Regions from separate parts of the Streptomyces sp. NPDC032721 genome, predicted to be linked through region 3. Evidence: riboswitches for the same ligand, from Rfam matches in the RefSeq annotation. Region 3 holds a riboswitch; each other region holds the start of a gene.
The links. A riboswitch is a leader RNA that binds a small molecule or an ion and turns the genes downstream of it on or off. The one in region 3 is predicted to bind cyclic di-AMP.
Positions count from the first base shown of each region.

Region 1: it holds a riboswitch for cyclic di-AMP, as region 3 does, so the genes downstream of both, ACZ5PB_RS34930 (M23 family metallopeptidase) here and ACZ5PB_RS00460 (M23 family metallopeptidase) in region 3, are expected to answer to the same signal.
Region 2: it holds a riboswitch for cyclic di-AMP, as region 3 does, so the genes downstream of both, ACZ5PB_RS16385 (transglycosylase family protein) here and ACZ5PB_RS00460 (M23 family metallopeptidase) in region 3, are expected to answer to the same signal.

Region 1 is NZ_JBVIMX010000021.1:147,826-154,894, forward strand. It holds tRNA gene ACZ5PB_RS34920 (tRNA-Met) at 93-166, shown strand; gene ACZ5PB_RS34925 (PP2C family protein-serine/threonine phosphatase) at 350-1,555, shown strand; cyclic di-AMP (ydaO/yuaA leader) riboswitch at 1,896-2,029, shown strand; gene ACZ5PB_RS34930 (M23 family metallopeptidase) at 2,041-3,357, shown strand; gene ACZ5PB_RS34935 (PrsW family intramembrane metalloprotease) at 3,477-4,898, opposite strand; gene trmB (tRNA (guanosine(46)-N7)-methyltransferase TrmB) at 5,013-5,897, opposite strand; gene lhgO (L-2-hydroxyglutarate oxidase) at 6,007-7,069, opposite strand, start outside.
Region 2 is NZ_JBVIMX010000007.1:63,142-70,210, reverse strand. It holds gene ACZ5PB_RS16390 (transglycosylase family protein) at 1-1,074, shown strand, start outside; cyclic di-AMP (ydaO/yuaA leader) riboswitch at 1,374-1,570, shown strand; gene ACZ5PB_RS16385 (transglycosylase family protein) at 1,573-2,271, shown strand; gene eno (phosphopyruvate hydratase) at 2,614-3,900, shown strand; gene ACZ5PB_RS16375 (FtsB family cell division protein) at 4,065-4,541, shown strand; gene ACZ5PB_RS16370 (DUF501 domain-containing protein) at 4,646-5,182, shown strand; gene ACZ5PB_RS16365 (Ppx/GppA phosphatase family protein) at 5,179-6,099, shown strand; gene ACZ5PB_RS16360 (NAD(P)/FAD-dependent oxidoreductase) at 6,448-7,069, shown strand, end outside.
Region 3 is NZ_JBVIMX010000001.1:102,737-109,805, reverse strand. It holds gene ACZ5PB_RS00480 (aspartate aminotransferase family protein) at 1-881, shown strand, start outside; gene ACZ5PB_RS00475 (helix-turn-helix domain-containing protein) at 942-1,562, shown strand; gene ACZ5PB_RS00470 (DUF6126 family protein) at 1,564-1,824, shown strand; gene ACZ5PB_RS00465 (tyrosine-protein phosphatase) at 1,835-2,659, opposite strand; cyclic di-AMP (ydaO/yuaA leader) riboswitch at 3,097-3,275, shown strand; gene ACZ5PB_RS00460 (M23 family metallopeptidase) at 3,280-4,347, shown strand; gene ACZ5PB_RS00455 (SGNH/GDSL hydrolase family protein) at 4,592-5,383, shown strand; gene ACZ5PB_RS00450 (carbohydrate kinase family protein) at 5,402-6,271, opposite strand; gene ACZ5PB_RS00445 (SIMPL domain-containing protein) at 6,565-7,069, shown strand, end outside.

The DNA of each region.
Region 1 (7,069 bases), on a different contig from region 3:
TGGTCGGTGAGGTGATCGGAGAGGGGGTCGGGGAGGTGGTCGGAAAAGTGGTCGGGGGAGCTGCTCGGATGGCGTAGGGTTGTGTTCACCGACGCGGGGTGGAGCAGCTCGGTAGCTCGCTGGGCTCATAACCCAGAGGTCGCAGGTTCAAATCCTGTCCCCGCTACTGAAGAAGTAGCAGTAGGTCTGAGGCCCGGAACTCGATTGAGTTCCGGGCCTCAGGCGTTTCCGGAGACGGAGTACGGAAGTACGGAGTGCGGCGCGGGCCGTCCCCCACATGGCCGATGCCGATTCGCCCTGCGGCGCGGCTCCGGCAAGCCTGTGTGGGGAGCGGTACCGTCCGCACCCGGTGCGGACCTGGGCAGGAGAGCAGACGGTGGCGGGGTACGGGCGCGGGATCGACGAGGTCGTGGGCGGGGTGGACCCCTCCGGGCAGAAGGGCCGCAAGAGCAGGCGGTTCGTACGGGCGCTGCCGGCGCTGATGGTCGTCGGTGGGGTCGTCTTCGACACGCTCACTCCGCCCGGCTTCACCGCGTCCCCGCTCTTCGCGGCGGCCCCGCTGGTCGCCGCCCCCTTCTTCGGGCTGGCCGCCACCGTGCTGACGGTGATCGCGTCCGCACTGGCGGTGACGGGGCTGCGCATCCGTGACGACTCGTTGCTGGTGGTGCTGTCGGTGACCGAGCTGGTGACGGTGATGACGGTGGGTGCGCTGGCCGTCTTCATCAACAGGGTCGTACGCCGTGGCGACCGGCGGCTCGCGTCGGTCCGCGTCATCGCCGAGGCCGCCCAGCGGGCCGTCGTACCCACACCGCCGGAGCGCATCGGCGGGCTCCAGATCGCGGCGCGTTACGAGGCCGCCGAGGCGGACGCGTTCATCGGCGGCGACCTCTTCGCGGTGCAGGACACGCCCCACGGGGTGCGGCTGGTCGTGGGTGACGTACGGGGCAAGGGACTTGAGGCCGTCGAGGCGGTCGCCGTGGTGGTGGGCGCGTTCCGGGAGGTGGCCGAGACGGAGAGCACGCTGGAGGGCGTCGCGCAGCGGCTGGAGCGGGCGCTGGCGCGCGAGGGCACGCGGCGGGACGGGCTGGACGCGATGGAGGGGTTCACGACGGCGGTGCTCGCCGAGATCCCGCGCGGCGAGGGCGTCGTACGCCTGGTGAACCGGGGGCACCCCGAGCCGCTGCTGCTGTTCGCCGACGGCGAGGTGGAGGTACTGACGCCGGAGGAGTTCGCGCTGCCGCTGGGGATGGGGGACCTGGGGAACTGGCCGGACCGGGCCCGGGAGTTCGCGTTCCCCGGCGGGTCGACGCTGCTCTTCTACACGGACGGGCTCTCCGAGGCGCGGAACGCCGAAGGGGTCTTCTACGACCCGGCCCTGCGGCTGCGGCGCTCGCTCTTCTCCGGCCCGGAGGCCGTGCTGGAGGCGGTGACGAGTGACGTACGGGTGCACACGGGCGGCAAGCAGACGGACGACATGGCGCTGCTCGCGGTGGGGCGGCCGGGGGAGGGGCAGCCGGAGAGGCGGCGGACCGTGGAGATCGTGAAACGGCCGTGAGGCCGACGGCTGCGGAGCTGTCGGGCCGTGGGAGTTGCCGAGCCGCGGATCCGAGGTGACTACGGGTTGTCACGGGGCGTGCGCGAAGGAGCGCGCTCCGCATAACAATTGACGATCTATCAGTTGTGGAGAGTTTGCACGCACGGGAACGGGTGTGGCCGAAGGGGTGTCAAGGGGTCTTTGGGTCGCCCTACTTGATGGGCATTTGGGAGTGATGTCCTGGCCATCGGTGCGTGCGCTGCGTTAACGATCAACAGGAACGGCTTGGAATTCCACTTGTGTGTCTATTAACGTTCGATAACGCAGCGCGGTCGTCCCAGCCGTCGTCAGAGACGGCGCCGTGCGGCGTGCGCCGAATTCCGTGAGGAAACCGGGGAACCACCAATTGGGGTGAATCGGGCCGAACCTGGCTCGTAGGAGACCTTCCTGCTCCGAACCCGTCAGCTAACCCGGTAGGCGAGAAGGAAGGAAAGGAGCGCGCCTCCGTGGCGTCCAACAGGCCTGCCCCCGAAGCCCCCACAGCCCCCGCTTTCTCGTACGGGGCGTACGGCGTCCCGAACGACACCGACGGGCCGGAGGGCAACGCTTACGGCGCCTCCTACGGCAGCGGCTACGACAACAACGGCTACGGCAGCGGTCACAGCAGCGGCTACGAGAGTGGTCCCGCCGCCACCGCGACGATGCCCGCCGTGCAGACGGTCCCGCAGCAGCGCGCCGGATTCGTGGACTTCGAGGGTCCCGCCGCGTCGACCGAGGAGTGGAACCCCACCGAGGATTCCGTCGTTCCGGTCCGCGGCAAGCACCGGGTGGCCAAGCAGCGCGGCTCCCTGGCCCGCAGCTCCACCGTGCTGGGTGTCGGCGTGATCGCAGCCGTCGGCGCCGGTGGCATCGCCACCGCGCAGGACAAGCCCGCCGTCTCCATATCCCTGCCCGACCAGATCACCGAGTCGCTCGACTCCCTCGCCGACTCCCTGCCGGACGCCAAGTCCCTGCCGGGTGTCGGCGCCCTGGTGTCGGGCTCCGGGTCCGACTCCGGCTCCGAGGAGGGTTCCGGCGAGGAGCTGATGGCAGCCGCGGCTCCGGCGGCTGCTCCGGCCGCCGCCGGTGACCAGGCCGGTGCCGGTACGGGTGCCGCTGCCGGGCAGCCGACCGGGGCGGGCGAGAGCCTGCGCGCCCGCATCCTCCAGCAGGCCGAGCAGCAGCGCTCCGCCGCCGACGAGGCGGTCCAGGAGGCGGCCCGCGCCCAGGCGGTCAAGGACGCAGCCGCCGAGGCGAAGAAGCAGCGCGACGAGGCCCACGCCAAGGCCGAGAAGGCTGCCCGCGAGAAGGCCGAGGCCGAGGAGAAGGCCAGGGCGGAGGCAGCGGCGAAGGCCGAGGCCGAGCGGCTCGCCAAGCTGGCCGCCAGCTACTCGCTGCCGACCTCGGGGTACTACCTCAGCGCCACCTTCGGACAGTCCGGCTCGATGTGGTCCTCCGGGCAGCACACGGGTCTCGACTTCGCCGCTGGGGCCGGTACGCCGGTCAAGGCCGTGCACGGTGCGACCGTCAAGTCCGCGAACTACTCCGGCAGTTACGGCTACCGCATCGTCATCGAGCTCTCCGACGGCACCGAGGTCTGGTACTGCCACCTCTCGCAGATGAACGTCTCGCCCGGCGAGAAGGTCACCACCGGCGAGGTCATCGGCAACGTCGGCGCCACCGGCAACGTGTCCGGCGCGCACCTGCACCTGGAGGTGCACACCCCGGGCGGCGACGGCATCGACCCGGCGGCCTGGCTGCGCGACAAGGGCCTGACGGTCTGACGGCCTGACGCTCCGCCCCCCCGCGTACTCCCGAACTCCGGCAGTCCTGGCGCTCACCCCCCGACGCCAGGGCTGCCGGTTCGCGTTTCAGGACAGCCCGGACGGAGGCGTCGGTCGCCTCAGCGCTTGTACGGGTTGTACGCCGCCGCGTACGCCGGGTGGTACGGCGGCGGCAGCATCCGTATTCGCCCGGTCACCTGGGCCGCGTACACCAGCGCGGGCCCCGCGATCCGCTTGCGCCGCCAGAGCTCTTCCAGCAGCTCCCGCTCCCGGGCGGTGAATTCGGCGGCGGCCCCCGGCGTCGGTACGCCGCGTCGCGCGCGGTAGCGGAGGAACGCGAGCGCGGTGGCGAACCCCTCGTACTCGGAGACGGCGCGGGCGGCGGCCGGGCCGTACGACCGGGCCGCGTACCCCTGCGCCAGCGAGCGGGCCCGCATCGAGGACAGGGCGAGCGGCTCGGCCGGGTCCAGCCAGCCGGCGGCGGCGTACGAGGGAAGCTCGGCGCCGAGCAGCCGCAGTTCGCGCTGCCGGGTCCAGATCGCCAGCCAGGTCAGGAACGCGAACACCGGCACCATGAACAGCCCGTACACCGCGTAGAAGCCGAGCGGGCCGAAGGACGCCGATCCGTTCCACAGGGCGTGCATGCCCATCGCGAGCAGCAGGCCCAGCACAGGCAGCGCGATCCGGCGGATCCGCACCCAGGCACGGGCCCGGCCCCGGCGCGCGGGGGCGAGCGCGACCAGGCCGAAGCCGATGCCGGTCAGCACCGTGAACAGCGGGTGCGCGAACGGCGACATGATCACCCGGACGAAGAAGGTGCCCGCGGTCACCGAGCCGAGACCGGAGAAGCCGTACGCCTGGTCCTCGCCGAAGGCATTGCCCAGATAGAGGATGTTCTCGGTGAAGGCGAAGCCGGTCGCGGTGAAGCCCGCGATGACGACGCCGTCGACGATCCCCGTGAAGTGCCGTCTGCGGAACAGGAAGATCAGCAGGATCGCCACGGCCTTCGCGCTCTCCTCGACGACCGGTGCGACGACGGTCGCCCCCAGTGTGTCCGCCCCGTCGGGGTCCGCGGTGGCCACGGCTATCCACTGCACGGCAAAGCTGTTGGCGGTGATCGCGACGAGCGCGGCCGCGCAGGAACCCCAGGTGAACGCGAAGACCAGGTTCCGCCACGGCCCCGGCTCGACCCGGTCCAGCCAGCGGAACGCCAGCACCAGCAACGGCACGGGGAAGACCGCGAGGCCGAGCCCGACCAGGAACCCCCGGGTACCGGTCTGTTCCCGCACGAGAGCGAGCAGGACCAGCCCGGACAGGGCGAGCAGCACGATCAGCGTCGTGGCCCGCACCGCTTTGCTGCGCCAGAGGCGGCTGGCGCGCAGCCGGTGGAGCCACCGGCCCGGGAACGTACGTCGCGGCCCGTCCTGCCAGGGCGCGGGCGCCGGCAGCGCGGTGTCGGGCCACGGCCCGGGTCCCCCGGGCGCGTGGTCCGGTACCGGCGGGGCCGGGTGCGGAGGCGGGGCTTCGTACGTCTCGTACATCCAACGACCCTAACGACTGCCACTGACAGCCGCGATGCCCTGTGGACACAGCCTGTGGACAACTCGGGACGGACTGCCGGACTGCCGAGCTGTCGGACTGTCGGGCCCGGGGCGTCAGCTCGTGCGCGGGACCCTGCGGAACATCAGGTCGTGCACCACGTGCCCCTTGTCCAGGCCCTGGCCCTCGAAGCGGGTCAGCGGCCGGAACGCGGGCCGGGGCGTGTAACCGCCGTCGGCCTGGGTGTTCTCGAAGTCCGGGTGCGCGGAGAGCACTTCGAGCATCTGCTCCGCGTAGTCCTCCCAGTCGGTCGCACAGTGCAGTACGGCGCCGGGCGCGAGCCGGGTGGCGGCCAGCGACAGGAACTCGGGCTGGATGAGGCGGCGCTTGTTGTGGCGGGCTTTGGGCCAGGGGTCGGGGAAGTACACGCGCAGACCGGCCAGGGAGTCCGTGGGGAGCATCTCGCGCAGCAGGATGATCGCGTCCCCGTTGGCGACCCGGATGTTGGAGAGGCCGTTTAGCTCGGCGAGGCGCAGGAGGTTGCCCTGGCCGGGGGTGTGGACGTCGACGGCGAGGATGCCGGTGGCCGGGTCGTCGGCGGCCATCTGGGCGGTCGCCTCGCCCATTCCGAAGCCGATCTCCAGGACGACCGGCAGGCCGTCGAACATCTCGCCCAGGTCGAGCACGCGCTGGCCGTCGATGTCGGTGCCCCGGGTCGCCCACCACTTCTTCAGCGCCTCACCCTGGCCGGTGGTGACGCGGCTGCGGCGCGGCTGGAAGCTGCGGATCCGCCGCTCGAAGTGCGAACCGGCGGGATCGGGGGACGGGCCGACGCCCTCGGGGAACATCCGCAGGTTCCGGGCACGGACGTGCGCGGCCTCGCGGTCGGCGGCGTCGCGCGCGGCGAGCTGCGAGGGGCCGGGGACGTCGGCCGGGGCAGCAGCCGATGCGGCGGCCGGCGCGGCGGCCGGCGCGGCGGGCTGTTCGGTGGGCTGGGGCATCGTGGGGTTCTCGCTGTTCTCGGACACAGTGCTTCCGATTCTACGGATGCGGGTGGGGCGGAAGTCCGAGCGCGAGGGAGCGGGGAGCAGCGCGGGGGAGCCGGGGCGGCTACGTGCTGACCGGGCGCGGCAGCGCCTCCAGGACCCGGCGTGCCACCTCGCGGCCGATCGGCAGGGAGGCCGTCGCCGCCGGGGACGGAGCGTTCAGCACGTGCACCGTGCGCGGGGCCTCGCGGATCAGGAAGTCGTCGGCGAGGGTGCCGTCGCGCAGGACCGCCTGGGCCCGGACCCCGGCCGGGGAGGGCCGCAGGTCCGTCTCGGTCACGGCGGGCAGCAGCCGCCGGACCGCCTCGGTGAACGCCCGCTTGGACAGCGAACGGTGCAGCTCGCCCGCCCCGTACCGCCAGTGCCTGCGCGCTATCCGCCACGAGCCGGGCCAGGCCAGGGTGCCCGCCACGTCCGTCGGACGCACCACTCCCCAGTCGTACCCCTCGCGGGCCAGCGCGGGCACCGCGTTCGGCCCCACGTGGACGCCGCCGCCCACTCCCCGGGTCAGGTGCACGCCGAGGAAGGGGAACGCCGGGTCCGGCACCGGGTAGACAAGACCGCGCACCAGCTCGGGCCGCGCCAGGTCGAAGTACTCGCCCCGGAACGGCACGATCCGCATGCCCGGGTCGTCGCCCGCCAGCCGTGCCACCCGGTCGCAGTGCAGCCCCGCACAGTTGACCAGCGCCTTCGCCCGGATCACCGTCCCGTCGGCGGTCCGCACCGCGACGCCGTCCGCCCGGCGGGCGATGACCTTGACCTCCGCCCCGTACCGCACCTCGGCGCCCGAGGAGCGCGCCAGCTCCTCGGTCACCCTGCCGTAGTCGCACACGCCCGTGGTGCCGACGTGGATCGCCGCGAGGCCGCGCACCTGCGGCTCGTACTCCTCGATCTGGGCGGGGCCCAGCTCGCGCACGGGGATGCCGTTCTGCCGGCCGCGCTGGACGAGGGCGTGCAGGCGCGGCAGCTCCTCGCGCTCGGTGGCGACGATCAGCTTGCCCGTCACCTCGTGCGGAATGCCGTGCTCCGCGCAGAACTTGATCATCTCGGCGGCACCGCGCACCGCGTACCGCGCCTTCAGCGAGCCCGGGCGGTAGTAGATCCCGCTGTGGATCACCCCGCTGTTG
Region 2 (7,069 bases), on a different contig from region 3:
GCGGGGACCTGGGACCGGGTCGCCGAGTGCGAGAGCGGCGGCATGTGGAGCGCCGACCTGGGCAACGGGTACTACGGCGGGCTCCAGTTCTCGCAGGAGAAGTGGGACCAGTACGGGGGCGGCGCGTACGCGTCGCGTCCCGACCTCGCCAGTCGTTCGCAGCAGATCAGGATCGCGGACAAGGTGCTGGCGGCCGAAGGGCCGCAGGCGTGGCCCAGTTGTGCCGTCATATCCGGGCTCGCGCCGGGCGGTGGGGCCGGCTCCGGTTCCGCTTCCGGCGGAGGGTCGGGTTCCGGCGGGGTGGACGCCGCCGATCCCGGTACGGGGTCCAAGGACCCGTCCGCACCCGCGGCGGGGTCCGCGCGACCCGGCACGCCGGACGGCGGGCAGAGCGCGCGGCCGGACGAGTCGACCGGCCCCGCGCAGTCGACCATCCCGGCCAAGCCCATCGAGCCGGCCCAGCCGGTCCAGCCGACCCCCAGCACCAGCGTGTCGCCGAGCACGGGCGCCGACGCGGGCACGGGCGCCACCCCGAGCACCGACCCGGCCACCGGCACCGACCCGGCCGCCACCCCCGGCACCGACCCGAGCGCCGACCCCTCGGTGCCCGGCACCATTCCGAGCACGCCCCTCCCCGGCACGCCCCTCCCGAGCACCCCCGCCCCCGGCACCCCCGCCCCCGACCCCACCGCCTCCGCCGGCGGCGACGCCGCCCGGGGCGACGGCAACGGCAGCGGCAAGCACCGGGGCACCCCCGCCCCCGAGAACTCCCTTCCCGGTACGGACGGTTCGGCGAGCCCCTCCGAGGGCCCCGCCACCGACCCCACCGCCCCGCCCGCGACGGACGACCGCGAGTCCGGACGGCACGCCTCCCGAGGGGGCGGCAAGTCCCCTGCGGGGCCCGTCGTCGAGGACACGTACACCGTGCGTCCCGGTGACAACCTCTGGCACATCGCCGACGAGGCGAAGCTGCCCGGCGGGTGGCCGGCGCTCTACGAGGCCAACCGGACCGAGCTGGGCGACGACCCGGACCTCATCCGCCCTGGCCAGCACCTCGAACTGGGCGAGAAATAGCCACCCGGCAACCCGGAAACCGTCACAAAACACGGGTAGTTCAGGGGTGAATGTCCGGTTCTGCGCGAGTGAGACATGAGTCTCTTCGCCCCAACTGGCGTGTCGCTGCCGGGAGCTCCTGCTGCGCCCCTTCTGACCTGCGTAAACGAGGGTTGGAGGAGGGCAAGGAGGGGTGAGATGTCCCCGATGTGCCTCTTTGAACATCGGGGACTCCTGTGTTTACGGTCGTCCTCGCTCGCCACCGGTGAGCACCGGTACCCGTCACGCCGAATCCTGCCGACGGGGCCCGGGAGCAGTCGTCGCGTAAAGCGCCGTAGGCAGGAGCGGGGGACCCAAGGTAAGTGCCGGGCCCGGACGTTGAGAGACGTACGGAAACGGCTAGGGGTGAAGTCGCCGAGCGGAACGCAGTCATGACGGATGCGGACCGGGAAAGCGACCGGGCGAACTCACAGCCCGAACCCGACAGCTCACCTCGAAGGCGTCGGTGAGGAGATATCCATGTCGCTTTTCAGCAAGGGCAAGCACCGCCGTCCGTCCAAGGCCACCCGCGTCGCCGCCTACGCCGGCGTCGCCGGTGTCGCGGTAGCCGCCCCGCTGATGGGGGCCTCCACGGCCTCCGCCGCCTCCGTCGACACCTGGGACGCCGTCGCCCAGTGCGAGTCGGGCGGCAACTGGTCCATCAACACCGGCAACGGCTACTACGGCGGTCTGCAGTTCTCGCAGTCCTCCTGGGCCGCCGCGGGCGGCACCCAGTACGCCCCGCGCGCCGACCAGGCCTCCAAGGGCCAGCAGATAGCCACCGCCGAGAAGCTGCTCGACATGCAGGGCCCGGGTGCCTGGGCCTGCGCGGGCGCCGGCAACCTGAGCAACGACGGTGTCGACCCGGGCGTCAGCACCGGCTCGGGCTCCGCCAAGCAGTCCGCCCCGAAGGTGGAGAAGAAGCGCGAAGAGGCGCCCGCTTCCCGCAGCGAGACCCGCCAGGCCCCCAAGGTCGAGGTCCCCAAGGTCGAGTCCAAGGCCGGCGGCCAGATCAAGAAGGGTGACGGCGAGTACAGGGTCAAGTCCGGCGACACTCTCTCGAAGATCGCCGAGGCCAAGGGCGTCAAGGGCGGCTGGCAGCACCTCGCAGACCTGAATGAGGACGTCGTTTCCAACGCCGACCTCATCTACCCGGGTCAGCAGCTCCACCTGAGCTGACCCCCGTGGGGGCGGCGGCCCACCCCCGCCGACCCCCATGCCGGACCCCGGCCAGGCGCGACTTCCCCCCGTACGCGCCCGGCCGGGGTCTTTTACGTCCACCGATACGCAGGGGTACGCACGCCTTACGTACAAAAGGTGAACGCAGGGATCACGGACAGTGAGAAGTCAGTAGGTCCTTCGTCCTGTATTACAGGCATTCGGGCATCTTTTCGTCCCACGGGACGGTCGATCGGCTGGCCGATGGCTCCGGTCCGGTTAGGCTCTTGTCGCAAGGCCGAAAGCGACCCTGCACCGTGCGCCCCCAGCGGCGCCTCCCCAAGCGTCACATCCCATAAGGAGATGCTCGTGCCGTCCATCGACGTCGTCGTAGCCCGGGAAATCCTGGACTCCCGAGGCAACCCCACGGTCGAGGTCGAGGTCGGCCTCGACGACGGCAGCACGGGTCGTGCTGCTGTCCCGTCCGGCGCCTCCACCGGTGCCTTCGAAGCCATCGAGCTTCGTGACGGTGACCCCAACCGCTACATGGGCAAGGGTGTCGAGAAGGCCGTCCTCGCCGTCATCGAGCAGATCGGCCCGGAGCTCGTCGGCTACGACGCGACCGAGCAGCGCCTGATCGACCAGGCGATGTTCGACCTCGACGCCACCGAGAACAAGGGCTCGCTGGGCGCCAACGCCATCCTGGGCGTCTCCCTCGCCGTCGCGCACGCCGCGTCCGAGGCCAGCGACCTGCCGCTGTTCCGCTACCTCGGCGGTCCGAACGCGCACCTGCTGCCCGTCCCGATGATGAACATCCTCAACGGTGGGTCGCACGCCGACTCCAACGTCGACATCCAGGAGTTCATGATCGCCCCGATCGGCGCGGAGTCCTTCTCCGAGGCCCTTCGCTGGGGTGCCGAGGTCTACCACACCCTCAAGAAGGTGCTGAAGACCAAGGGCCTGTCCACCGGCCTCGGTGACGAGGGCGGCTTCGCCCCGAACCTGGAGTCCAACCGCGCCGCGCTCGACCTCATCGTCGAGGCCATCAAGCAGGCCGGTTACATCCCCGGCGAGCAGATCGCGCTCGCGCTCGACGTCGCCGCCTCCGAGTTCTACAAGGACGGCAAGTACGAGTTCGAGGGCAAGTCCCGCTCGGCCGCCGAGATGACCGAGTACTACGAGGAGCTCGTCTCCGCGTACCCGATGGTCTCCATCGAGGACCCGCTGTACGAGGACGACTGGGCGGGCTGGGCGGTCCTCACCGGCAAGCTGGGCTCCAAGGTCCAGATCGTCGGCGACGACCTCTTCGTCACCAACCCGGAGCGCCTGGCCCGCGGCATCGAGGAGAACTCCGCGAACGCCCTGCTCGTCAAGGTCAACCAGATCGGCTCGCTCACCGAGACGCTGGACGCCGTCGAGCTCGCCCAGCGCAACGGCTTCAAGTGCATGATGAGCCACCGCAGCGGCGAGACCGAGGACGTCACCATCGCCGACCTCGCGGTCGCGGTGAACTGCGGCCAGATCAAGACCGGCGCCCCGGCCCGCTCGGACCGCGTCGCCAAGTACAACCAGCTGCTGCGCATCGAGGAGATCCTCGACGACGCCGCGGTGTACGCCGGCCGCTCGGCGTTCCCCCGCTTCAAGGGCTGAACCAGTCAAGGCCGGACCAGTCGAGGCTGAACCAGTCGAGGAGCGATCACCTCCAGAGCTGATCGCTCCTCGTAGCCCCGGCCGGCAGGCCAGTCGTCCCTACGTCCCCGGCCACGGTCCCGTACCGTGTCCGGGGACGTAGGCGCGTGACGGGGAGGCGGCAAGTGGCAGGCAAGGACCGGTTCTCCACGACGACCAGGCTGCGGCTGCTCGGCGAGCAGACCGCCGCCCGGGTCTACCGCTCCCAGACCCGCCGTCAGGCCCGCCGCTCCCGGCTCACCGGCCGGGCGGCCCTGCTGGTCCTGGTGATGTGCACGCTGGTGGTCGCCCTCGCGTACCCGATACGGCAGTACTTCTCCCAGCGCACCGAGATCGCCGAGACCGAGCAGGCCAAGAACGAGGCCGAGCGCCGGGTCGAGCAGCTGCGCGACGCCAAGGCCAGGCTCCAGGACGACGCGTACATCGTGCGGCTCTCCCGCGAGCACCTTCACTACGTGAAGCCCGGCGAGACCGGCTTCACGGTGTACGACCCCGAGGCGGGCGGCGCCACCCGCCGCCCCGGCGAGGGCGACGCGGCCGACCAGCCCTGGTACTCGAACGTGTGGGGCGGCGTCGACGAGGCCGACCGGCAGGAGCCGTAACCGGGCCCGGCACGCACCCACCCGCACCCGTACGGACCTCCCCGGCCCCTCGGGGGCAGCAGCAGAACCCGTAGAACCTCGCAGACACACGACAGAAGGCACGCATGGACACCCCGCCCCCGACCACGCCCCGCACCGAGCCCACCGAGAGGGACATCGAGGCGTTCAAGCTCCAGCTGGGCCGCCCGCCGCGCGGGCTGCGCGCCATCGCGCACCGCTGCCCCTGCGGCAACCCGGACGTGGTCGAGACGGCCCCTCGGCTGGAGGACGGCACGCCGTTTCCCACGCTGTACTACATGACCTGTCCCAGGGCGACGGGCGCGATCGGCACCCTTGAGGGCTCCGGCCTGATGAAGGAGATGCAGGCGCGGCTCGCCACCGACCCCGAGCTGGCGGACACCTACCGGGCCGCGCACGAGGACTACCTCAAGCGGCGCGACGCCATCGAGGAGCTGGTGGGCTTCCCGAGCGCCGGCGGGATGCCCGACCGGGTGAAGTGCCTGCACGTGCTGGTGGGCCACTCGCTGGTCGCAGGACCCGGCGTGAACCCGTTCGGCGACGAGGCCCTCGCGCTGCTGCCCGAGTGGTGGGCCAAGGGCGCGTGCGTGACGCCCTGCGCGGACGCGGAGGCCGCCAAGTGACCCGGGTCGCCGCCATCGACTGCGGTACGAACTCCATCCGCCTGCTGGTCGCCGACGCCGACCCGGCGACGGGTGAACTCGTCGACCTGGACCGGCGGATGACCATCGTCCGGCTCGGCCAGGGCGTGGACCGGACCGGGCGCCTGGCCCCGGAGGCGCTGGAGCGCACCTTCGCCGCCTGCCGCGAGTACGCGGAGATCATCAAGTCGCTCGGGGCCGAGAAGGTCCGCTTCGTGGCGACCTCCGCGTCCCGCGACGCGGAGAACCGCGACGAGTTCGTCAGCGGGGTGCTGGAGATCCTGGGCGTCGAGCCCGAGGTGATCACCGGGGACCAGGAGGCCGAGTTCTCCTTCACCGGTGCCACCAAGGAGCTGGCCGGCAGCGGTCAGGAGTACCTGGTCGTGGACATCGGCGGCGGCTCGACCGAGATCGTGGCGGGCCGGGAGTCCGTCGAGGCGGCTCGGTCCGTGGACATCGGCTGCGTACGGCTGACCGAGCGGCACGCGCCCGCGAGCCCCGCGTCCCCGTACGAGGTGGCCGCGATCCGTGCCGACATCGAGGCGGCGCTCGACCTGGCCGGGCAGAGCGTGCCGCTGGCCGGGGGCGGGCGCACCCTGGTGGGGCTCGCCGGTTCGGTGACCACGGTGGCCGCCATCGCGCTGGGGCTGCCCGAGTACGACACCCGGGCCATCCACCACTCCCGGATCCCGTACGCGAAGGTCCGCGCGATCACCGAGTCGCTGATCGCCGCCACCCACGACGAGAAGGCCGCGATCGGCCCGATGCACCCGGGCCGGGTGGACGTCATCGTGTCCGGGGCGCTGATCCTGCTGGCCCTCATGGAGCGGACCGGGGCGGCGGAAGTGGTGGTCTCGGAACACGACATTCTGGACGGGATCGGCTGGTCGATCGCCTGACCCGGAAGCTCACCAAACGAAGTTCGTGAAGTTCTTCACAAGGAAAAGGGGCCCGATGGGCCCCTTTTTTCGGTCCCAGGGCCGGTCGGACGGGCCGGACGGCCCTAGTGCGTGCATTTCGGACCGTTCCGGGCGTGTGACATATGTATGAAGCGGATAAGTGGTCCAGTGGACGCGAGAGGCCATCGGGCCTGCTGGGGAGGGGTTTTCAACGACTCCCGGGGTGGTGCGGTTCCCCGTCCGGTCATGACCTGAGTCACGTGGGCCGCGGAGTGTAACAGAGGGGTCCGCAGACCTTGTGAAGGGGCTCACGAGGTACCCCCTCGGACGGGGTGGATACTCGATTGCATGAGCACCACGGAGCGTCCCAGGATCCTCGTAGTAGGCGGTGGGTACGTAGGCCTGTACGCGGCACAGCGCATTCTCAAGAAGATGCGCTATGCGGAAGCGACCGTCACGGTCGTCGACCCGCGCTCGTACATGACCTACCAGCCCTTCCTGCCCGAAGCCGCCGCCGGCAACATCTCGCCGAGGCACGTCGTCGTACCACTGCGACGCGTCCTTCCCAAGGCCGAGGTGCTCACCGGTCGGGTCACCACCATCGATCAGGACCGCAAGGTCGCCACGATCTCGCCGCTCGTCGGCGAGGCCTACGAGCTGCCCTTCGACTACCTGGTCATCGCCATGGGCGCGGTCTCGCGCACCTTCCCGATCCCCGGCCTCGCCGAGCAGGGCATCGGCATGAAGGGCGTCGAAGAGGCCATCGGTCTGCGCAACCACGTCATCGAGCAGCTCGACAAGGCCGACTCGACGCACGACGAAGAGGTCCGCCGCCGGGCGCTCACCTTCGTCTTCGTCGGCGGTGGCTTCGCAGGCGCGGAGACCATCGGCGAGATCGAGGACATGGCCCGCGACGCGGCCAAGCAGTACAGCAACGTCTCGCGCGACGACATGCGCTTCGTGCTGGTCG
Region 3 (7,069 bases):
GGGACGGGTTCGCGCCGCTGCTGCCCGACACCGCGATCGAGATGGGTGATCTGGCCGCGCTGGAACGGGAGTTGCTCCGCGGCGACGTGGCCGGTTTCGTCGTCGAGCCGATCCAGGGCAAGGGGGTGCACGAGAGCCCGCCCGGATTCCTGCGCGCCGCCCAGGAGCTGCTGCACCGGCACAAGGCACTCCTGATCGCCGACGAGGTGCAGACCGGGCTCGGGAGGACCGGGGACTTCTACGCGTACCAGCACGAGGACGGGGTGGAGCCCGACCTGGTCTGCGTCGCCAAGGCGCTCTCCGGCGGCTACGTACCCGTCGGGGCGACGCTCGGCAAGGACTGGATCTTCAAGAAGGTGTACTCGTCGATGGACCGGGTGCTGGTCCACTCCGCCAGCTTCGGGTCGAACGCCCAGGCCATGGCGGCCGGGCTCGCGGTCCTCGCCGTGATGGAGGACGAGAACGTCGTCGCCAACGCCCGGCGGACCGGCGACCTGCTCAAGGCGCGGCTCTCCGAGCTGATCGGCAGGTACGAGCTGCTGCACGACGTGCGCGGACGCGGACTCATGATCGGTATCGAGTTCGGCCGCCCACAGTCGCTCAAGCTGCGCGGCCGGTGGACCATGCTGCAGGCCGCGCGCAAGGGGCTCTTCGCGCAGATGGTCGTCGTACCGCTGCTGCAGAAGCACCGGATCCTCACCCAGGTCTCCGGCGACCACCTCGAAGTGATCAAGCTGATTCCGCCGCTGACGGTGGGGGAGGCGGAGGTCGACCGCTTCGTCGCGGCCTTCACCGCGGTGATGGACGACGCGCACACCGGCGGGGGCCTGATGTGGGACTTCAGCAGGACGCTGGTGAAGCAGGCGGTCCTCAACCGGTGACTTTTTGCCTCAGAGGCAAGTGATTTGCCTCTGAGGCAATCCGTCTGGCCCAATGTAGGTATGACGCCACGCCTCGAAGAGGCGGCCGACGGCTCCGGCGGAAGTGCCGACGAGCTGCCTTCGGTCGCCCCCCACCTGCGGGAACTCCGCCGCAACAGCGGTTTCACGCTGGAGGCCGCGGCCCGCCGCGCGGGACTCTCCCCCGCGCACCTCTCCCGGCTGGAGACCGGACAGCGCCAGCCGTCGCTGCCGATGCTGCTGGCCCTCGCACGTATCTACGGTACGACCGTTTCCGACGTACTGGGGGAGACCACCGGCGAGCGCGACGCCGTCCTGCGGGCGGGCGACATGAGCGCGCGCGAGGCCGACGGCTGGACGTACCGGCAGGCGGGCGGTTCCGGACGGGCCATGCAGGCGCTGCGGGTGCACGTTCCGCACGCGGCGCAGCAGGATCTGGTGCGGGTCCATCCCGGGGAGGAATGGCTGTACGTCCTGGAAGGGCGGCTGCGGCTGGTCCTGGGGGAGAGCGTCCACCTCCTGGACGCGGGCGACAGTGCCCACTTCGACTCGCTCACGCCGCACCGGATCACCGCGGTGAACCCGGGCGGGGCCGAGCTGCTTTTCGTCCACACACTGATGCAGAGCACCGCTGCCGGTCTCTGCCTGCCCCAGGAGTCATGAGATGGCGGAGCTCACCGAGTCACAGAACGCCGCGATGGCCGCGATCGCCAGGGCCGCCGACGAGATGGCCCGCTCCGAGACGGCCGGTGACGGCAAGAAGGCCGACTGGAACGACGGTGCCGGCCGGTCGACCGGGGTGCTCGGCTTCGTGGAGGACCGGGCCCCGCGCGGCCTGGTCCTCCGGGTCTTCCTCTATGTCGCCGTCGGGCACGTCTTCGCGGCCTTCATCTACCTGCTCTTCACGCTGGGCGGCGAGGGCTGAGCGCGAGGGGTCACGAGGTGAGGCGCTCGCGCAGCGCCTCACGGGTGGCGGGGGAGAGGCGCAGGCCCTGGGTCAGGTACGTCTCCGTGTCGCCCCAGATCTCCTCGATGCCGGTGAACGCCGCGTCGAGGTATTCCACGCGGGCGTCGAAGAGCGGCGCGAGCAGGCCCATCACCTCGTCGTTCATCGCCTCGGGGGACGTGCTGCTGCGGCGGACCTTGTAGCGGCGGTGCGGGTCGTTCGACTTGAGGTAGTCGGCGGTGATCGCCTCCCGCCGGACCCCCACCGCGAGCAGCGTCACCGCGATGGCCAGACCCGCGCGGTCCTTGCCCGCCGCGCAGTGCATCAGTGCGGGGACGCTGTCCTCGGCGAGCGCGTGCAGCACCCGGCTGTGCTCGGCGGTCCGCTCCTCGATCATCCGGCGGTACGACTCGGTCATCCGGCGGGCGGCCTTGCCGTCGTCGAGGATCTCCCGCAGCTGGTCCATGCTCCCGTCGCGCACCATCCGCCAGAACTCCGTCCCGTCGGCCGGGTCGCTGAGCGGTATGTTCACGTTCCGCACGCCGGTGAGCGCGACGTCCGGGCCTTCCAGCTTCTGGTCGGCGGCGTTGCGGAAGTCGAAGATCGTGTGCAGGCCCAGGGAGTTGAAGAACTCGGTGTCGGGGCCGGTGGCGTGCGCCAGGTGGCCGCTGCGGAACAGCCGTCCGTACCGGGTCAGCCGCCCGTCGTCGGTCGGCAGGCCGCCCACGTCACGGAAGTTCCGTACCCCGGCGAGCTCGGGCTCCGCATCGGCGGACGACGACGGGGCGGGGACCTGCGGCACCTGCTGGGTCACGAGTGCTCCTCAAGGGTCGTTCGGTGTCGCCGGTCGCGATGGCCGACGAGGGCGCGTTTCGACGATACGACATGGCCCGACATGGATACCTCGGGCAACTAATGGGGATTTGTGCGGCACTTGAGGGCTTCGGGGGCCGGACGGACCGGCGTCGTCCGACCGAATTGAGTGCTTTGGTGAATGCTGAGGCTTTTGCGTGGGCGAGGTCCGGGTGCGGAGTGAGCAGGATCATAGGGAGCCGTGGCGCCCCTGCTGCCGAGGCGTCAAATGGCAGGCCAGGTACGGAAAACGGGCAGCGGGGCAGTTGTGGGGCGACGTGAAAATCATGGAGATGAGGTGCTCGCGGGAAGGAGAAGAAGGGAACGGCTTGTTCCGGCGGCCTCCACTCGCTTACGTTCACCGTCAACCCGGGTGGACCGCCGAATCCTGCCACCGCCCGGCCATCCGCACCCATATTTCTTCGTGTGGCAGGAGCGGGGGACCCAGGTAGTACGCCGGCACCGGAAGACGCGAGTCGACCGGAACGGCTTGGGGTGAAGCCGCGCTCGACGAGAGCGCGACCGGGCATCTCCAGCCCGAACCCGACAGCTCACCTCGCAGGCGCCGGAGAGGAATCCGTCATGCCTGCAAAGGGTAAGCACCGCCGACCGAAGCCCAGTTCCTCGCTCACCCGCGGTTTCGTCGCCGCCGGTACGGGCGGTGCGGCACTGGCCCTCCCGCTGATCGGCGCCACCGGCGCGCAGGCCGCCGAACCGGCAGCTGCCCCCGCCGCCGCACCGGGCCAGGCGGCCCGGTCCGTGGCCCAGCAGGCCCCCCAGATCCAGATTCCGCAGCAGCGCACGGCGGCGCCCGAGGCCGCCCCGAAGGCAGCCCCGGCGTCCGCGCCCAAGGCCGACTCCGCGCGCCAGGCCACCCGTACGTACTCCGTGGTCACCGGCGACCACCTCTCCAAGATCGCCGCGGCCGAGAAGGTGCGCGGCGGCTGGCAGAAGCTCTACGAGGACAACCGGACCGTGGTCGGCGGCGACCCGTCGCTGATCCTCCCCGGCATGAAGCTCTCGATCGGCGCGAAGGCCCCCGGCGGCGCGGCCGCCCCGGCCGCCGGTGCGGGACAGAAGTCCGCGCCCGTCGAGCGCAAGGCCGTCGAGCGCACCGAGAAGCGCAAGGAGCAGCGGGCCGAGCAGCGCCAGCAGCGTACGGAGAAGCGCAAGGAACAGCGGGCCGAGCAGCGCACCGAGTCGCGCACCGAGCCCCGTGGGCAGTCCAGCGGTTCGGGCTCGCGCAGCGGCTTCACCGCGCCCGTGCCGTCCGGCGTCTCCACCTCGTACCGCGCCTCCGGCGGCAGCTGGTCCAGCGGTTACCACACCGGCGTCGACTTCCGGGCCTCCTCCGGCACCTCGGTCAAGGCCGTCGGCGCGGGCACCGTCGTCTCCGCCGGATGGGGCGGCGCGTACGGCAACGAGGTCGTCATCCGGCACAACGACGGCCACTACTCGCAGTACGCCCACCTGTCCGCCCTGAACGTGCGCTCCGGCCAGAGCGTCTCCGGCGGCCAGCAGATCGGCTACTCCGGCTCCACCGGCAACTCCACCGGGCCGCACCTGCACTTCGAGATCCGCACCGGCCCCGGCTACGGCTCGGACGTCGACCCGCTGAGCTACCTGCGCCAGAAGGGCGTCTCGCTCTGACGCACGGGCCGGCGTACGGGCCGACGCACCGGCCGTCGCACGGGCACTGACCCGTACGGCCCCGTGCCCGCCACCCCTTCGTTCCGCCCCCGTACCGGCCCGGTACGGGGGCGGAACGCGTGCGGCGCGAGGCCCCCCTGCGTATTCCGGGTTGAATGAATCTTGACCGGTGGCATATCTCACCCTCCGTCACCCCCTCCCTACGGTGGCGTAGGTCACTTGCGGAAGTGAAGGATGTGTCGACGTGGCAGACGATTCGAGATCATTCAGCGCAGGCACCATCGGGTCGTACGCGGCGATCGGGGACAGCTTCACCGAAGGGGTCGGCGACCCCGGGCCCGACGGCGCGTACCTCGGCTGGGCCGACCGGCTGGCCGTCCTCCTGGACGACCGGGTACCCGAGCACACCTTCCGTTACGCGAACCTTGCCGTACGGGGCAAACTCCTCGACCAGATCGTGGCCGACCAGGTCCCCAGGGCCAGGGAACTCGCCCCCGACCTGGTCAGCTTCTGTGCGGGCGGCAACGACATCATCCGGCCCGGCACCGACCCCGACGACGTGGCCGAACGGTTCGAGAAGGCCGTCGCCGACCTGACCAACGCCGTCGGCACGGTCATGGTCACCACCGGCTTCGACACCCGGGGCGTCCCGGTGCTGCGCCATCTGCGCGGCAAGGTCGCCACCTACTCGGCGCACGTACGCTCCATCGCCGACAGGTACGACTGCCCGGTCCTCGACCTGTGGTCGCTCAAGTCCGTGCAGGACCGGCGCGCCTGGGACTCCGACCGGCTGCACCTCTCGCCGGAGGGCCACACCCGGGTCGCCCTGCGGGCCGGACAGGTGCTCGGCCTGGAGATCCCCGCCGATCCGGACGAGCCGTGGCCGGTGCTGCCGCCGCGCGGCACGCTCGAAGCGCGCCGCGACAACATCCAGTGGGCGCGCGAGCACCTCGTACCGTGGATCGGACGACGGCTGCGCGGCGAGAGCTCCGGCGACCACGTGGAGGCCAAACGGCCGGACCTGATGCCTCTCTGACGGAGAGTCAGGGGGTGATCAGGGGGTGAGTTGTTCGGGGCCGATCAGGGACGTGTTCCCGTCGACGGTGCAGGCGTAGGCCCCGGCCAGCGCGCCCAGCCGGGCGCACTCCTCCAGGGGGCGGCCGGACAGCCGCCCGTACAGGAACCCGGAGACGTACGCGTCGCCCGCGCCGTTGGAGTCCACCACCGGGGCGGGCGGGACCGTCGCCGGGACGTGGCGCGGGGTGCTGCCGCCGTCGCGGGTCAGCAGGTACGAGCCGCCCGCGCCCGCCGTCGCGACCACGGCCCCGGCCCGGCCCTCGCGCAGGATCTCCCGCATCACCTCGCCGATCCGCTCGCCCGCGCCCGCCGCACTCAGGAACACCAGGTCGGCCCGGAGCGCGAACGCCCGGTGGTGGTCGGCGACACCGTCCCAGTCGTGCAGGTCCGTGGAGAGCGGAACGCCCGACTCCACGATGTCGTCGAGCAGGTGGCGGGCGAAGCCCATGATCGACACGTGTGCGTGCCGGGCGCGCCGCAGATGGGGCAGGAAGAAGTCCCGGGGCATCCGCAGGTCCTCGGGGTCACGGGCGTCGTAGAACGACATCCGGCGGCCCGCCGGATCCACCAGGTTGACGGCCCGCCTGGTGCCGGCGGCCGACACGAGGGGCTCGAAGTCGACCCCGCCCTTGGCCATCCGCTCGCGCACCTGGCCGCCGATCCAGTCGTCGCCGATGACGTCCAGGAACTTCACGTCCAGCCCCAGTGCCCGGCAGCCCAGCGCCACGTTGCCGCCGGTGTGGCCCGGCCACTCGCGGATGGGGGCCACGCCGACGGAGTCCGCGAGCGGGACGGGCAGGGCGTCGACGCGTACGACCGTGTCCACACCGCTGCCGCCGATCACCAGGACGTCGAGACCGCCGTCGCCGTCCCACTGCCCTTGCTGCACCACAGTGCTCCCCTTCCCATGCCCCTGGTCTCCCCGACGGGCCCCAGTATGCGGGGTGCGGCCGGGGCCCGTGCCCGGGCGGGAGCAGGTGTGAAAAGGCCGTGTCACCGGCCCGCGAGGTGAATTTCGGTACGGCGGTGGGAGTGGCGCGGCCAGTGGGGGGCCGGGCGGTGCTGGGATGTCCCCGCTCCGTCGCGAGCCCGCTTCCGGGCCCGCCCGTCAGCCCGTCCCCCTCGGAAGGATCCGTCACCATGTCCGTCTCCCTGCCCCTGCCCTTGTCCCGGGCGTCCCTGCCCCTGTCCCGGGCCCTGACCGTGGCCGCGCTCACCGGTGGTCTGCTGGTCAGCGCGGCGCTGCCCGCCGCGGCCCTGTCCGGTGCGGCTCCGGCAGCCCCGGCGGCGGCAGCCCGGCCCGTGCCGTCCACGGTCACCGTCACCGGGGAGGGCGCTGCCGCCGCCGCCCCCGACATGGCGATCATCAGCCTGGGCGTCGAGACCACCGCCCCCACCGCCAAGGCCGCGCTCGCCGCGCAGGCGAAGGCCTCCGAGGCACTGCTCGCCGCCGTCCGCAAGCAGGGCGTCGCCGACCGCGACGTACGTACCGAAAGCCTCTCCCTCAACGCGGTCTACCAGCAGCAGAACGCCCCGTCCAAGGTGACCGGCTACCAGGCCGGCCAGAACTTCTCGGTCCGGGTCCGCGACCTGGCCCGTACCGGCGCCGTCGTCCAGGCGGCGATGGACGCCGCGGGCGAGGCGG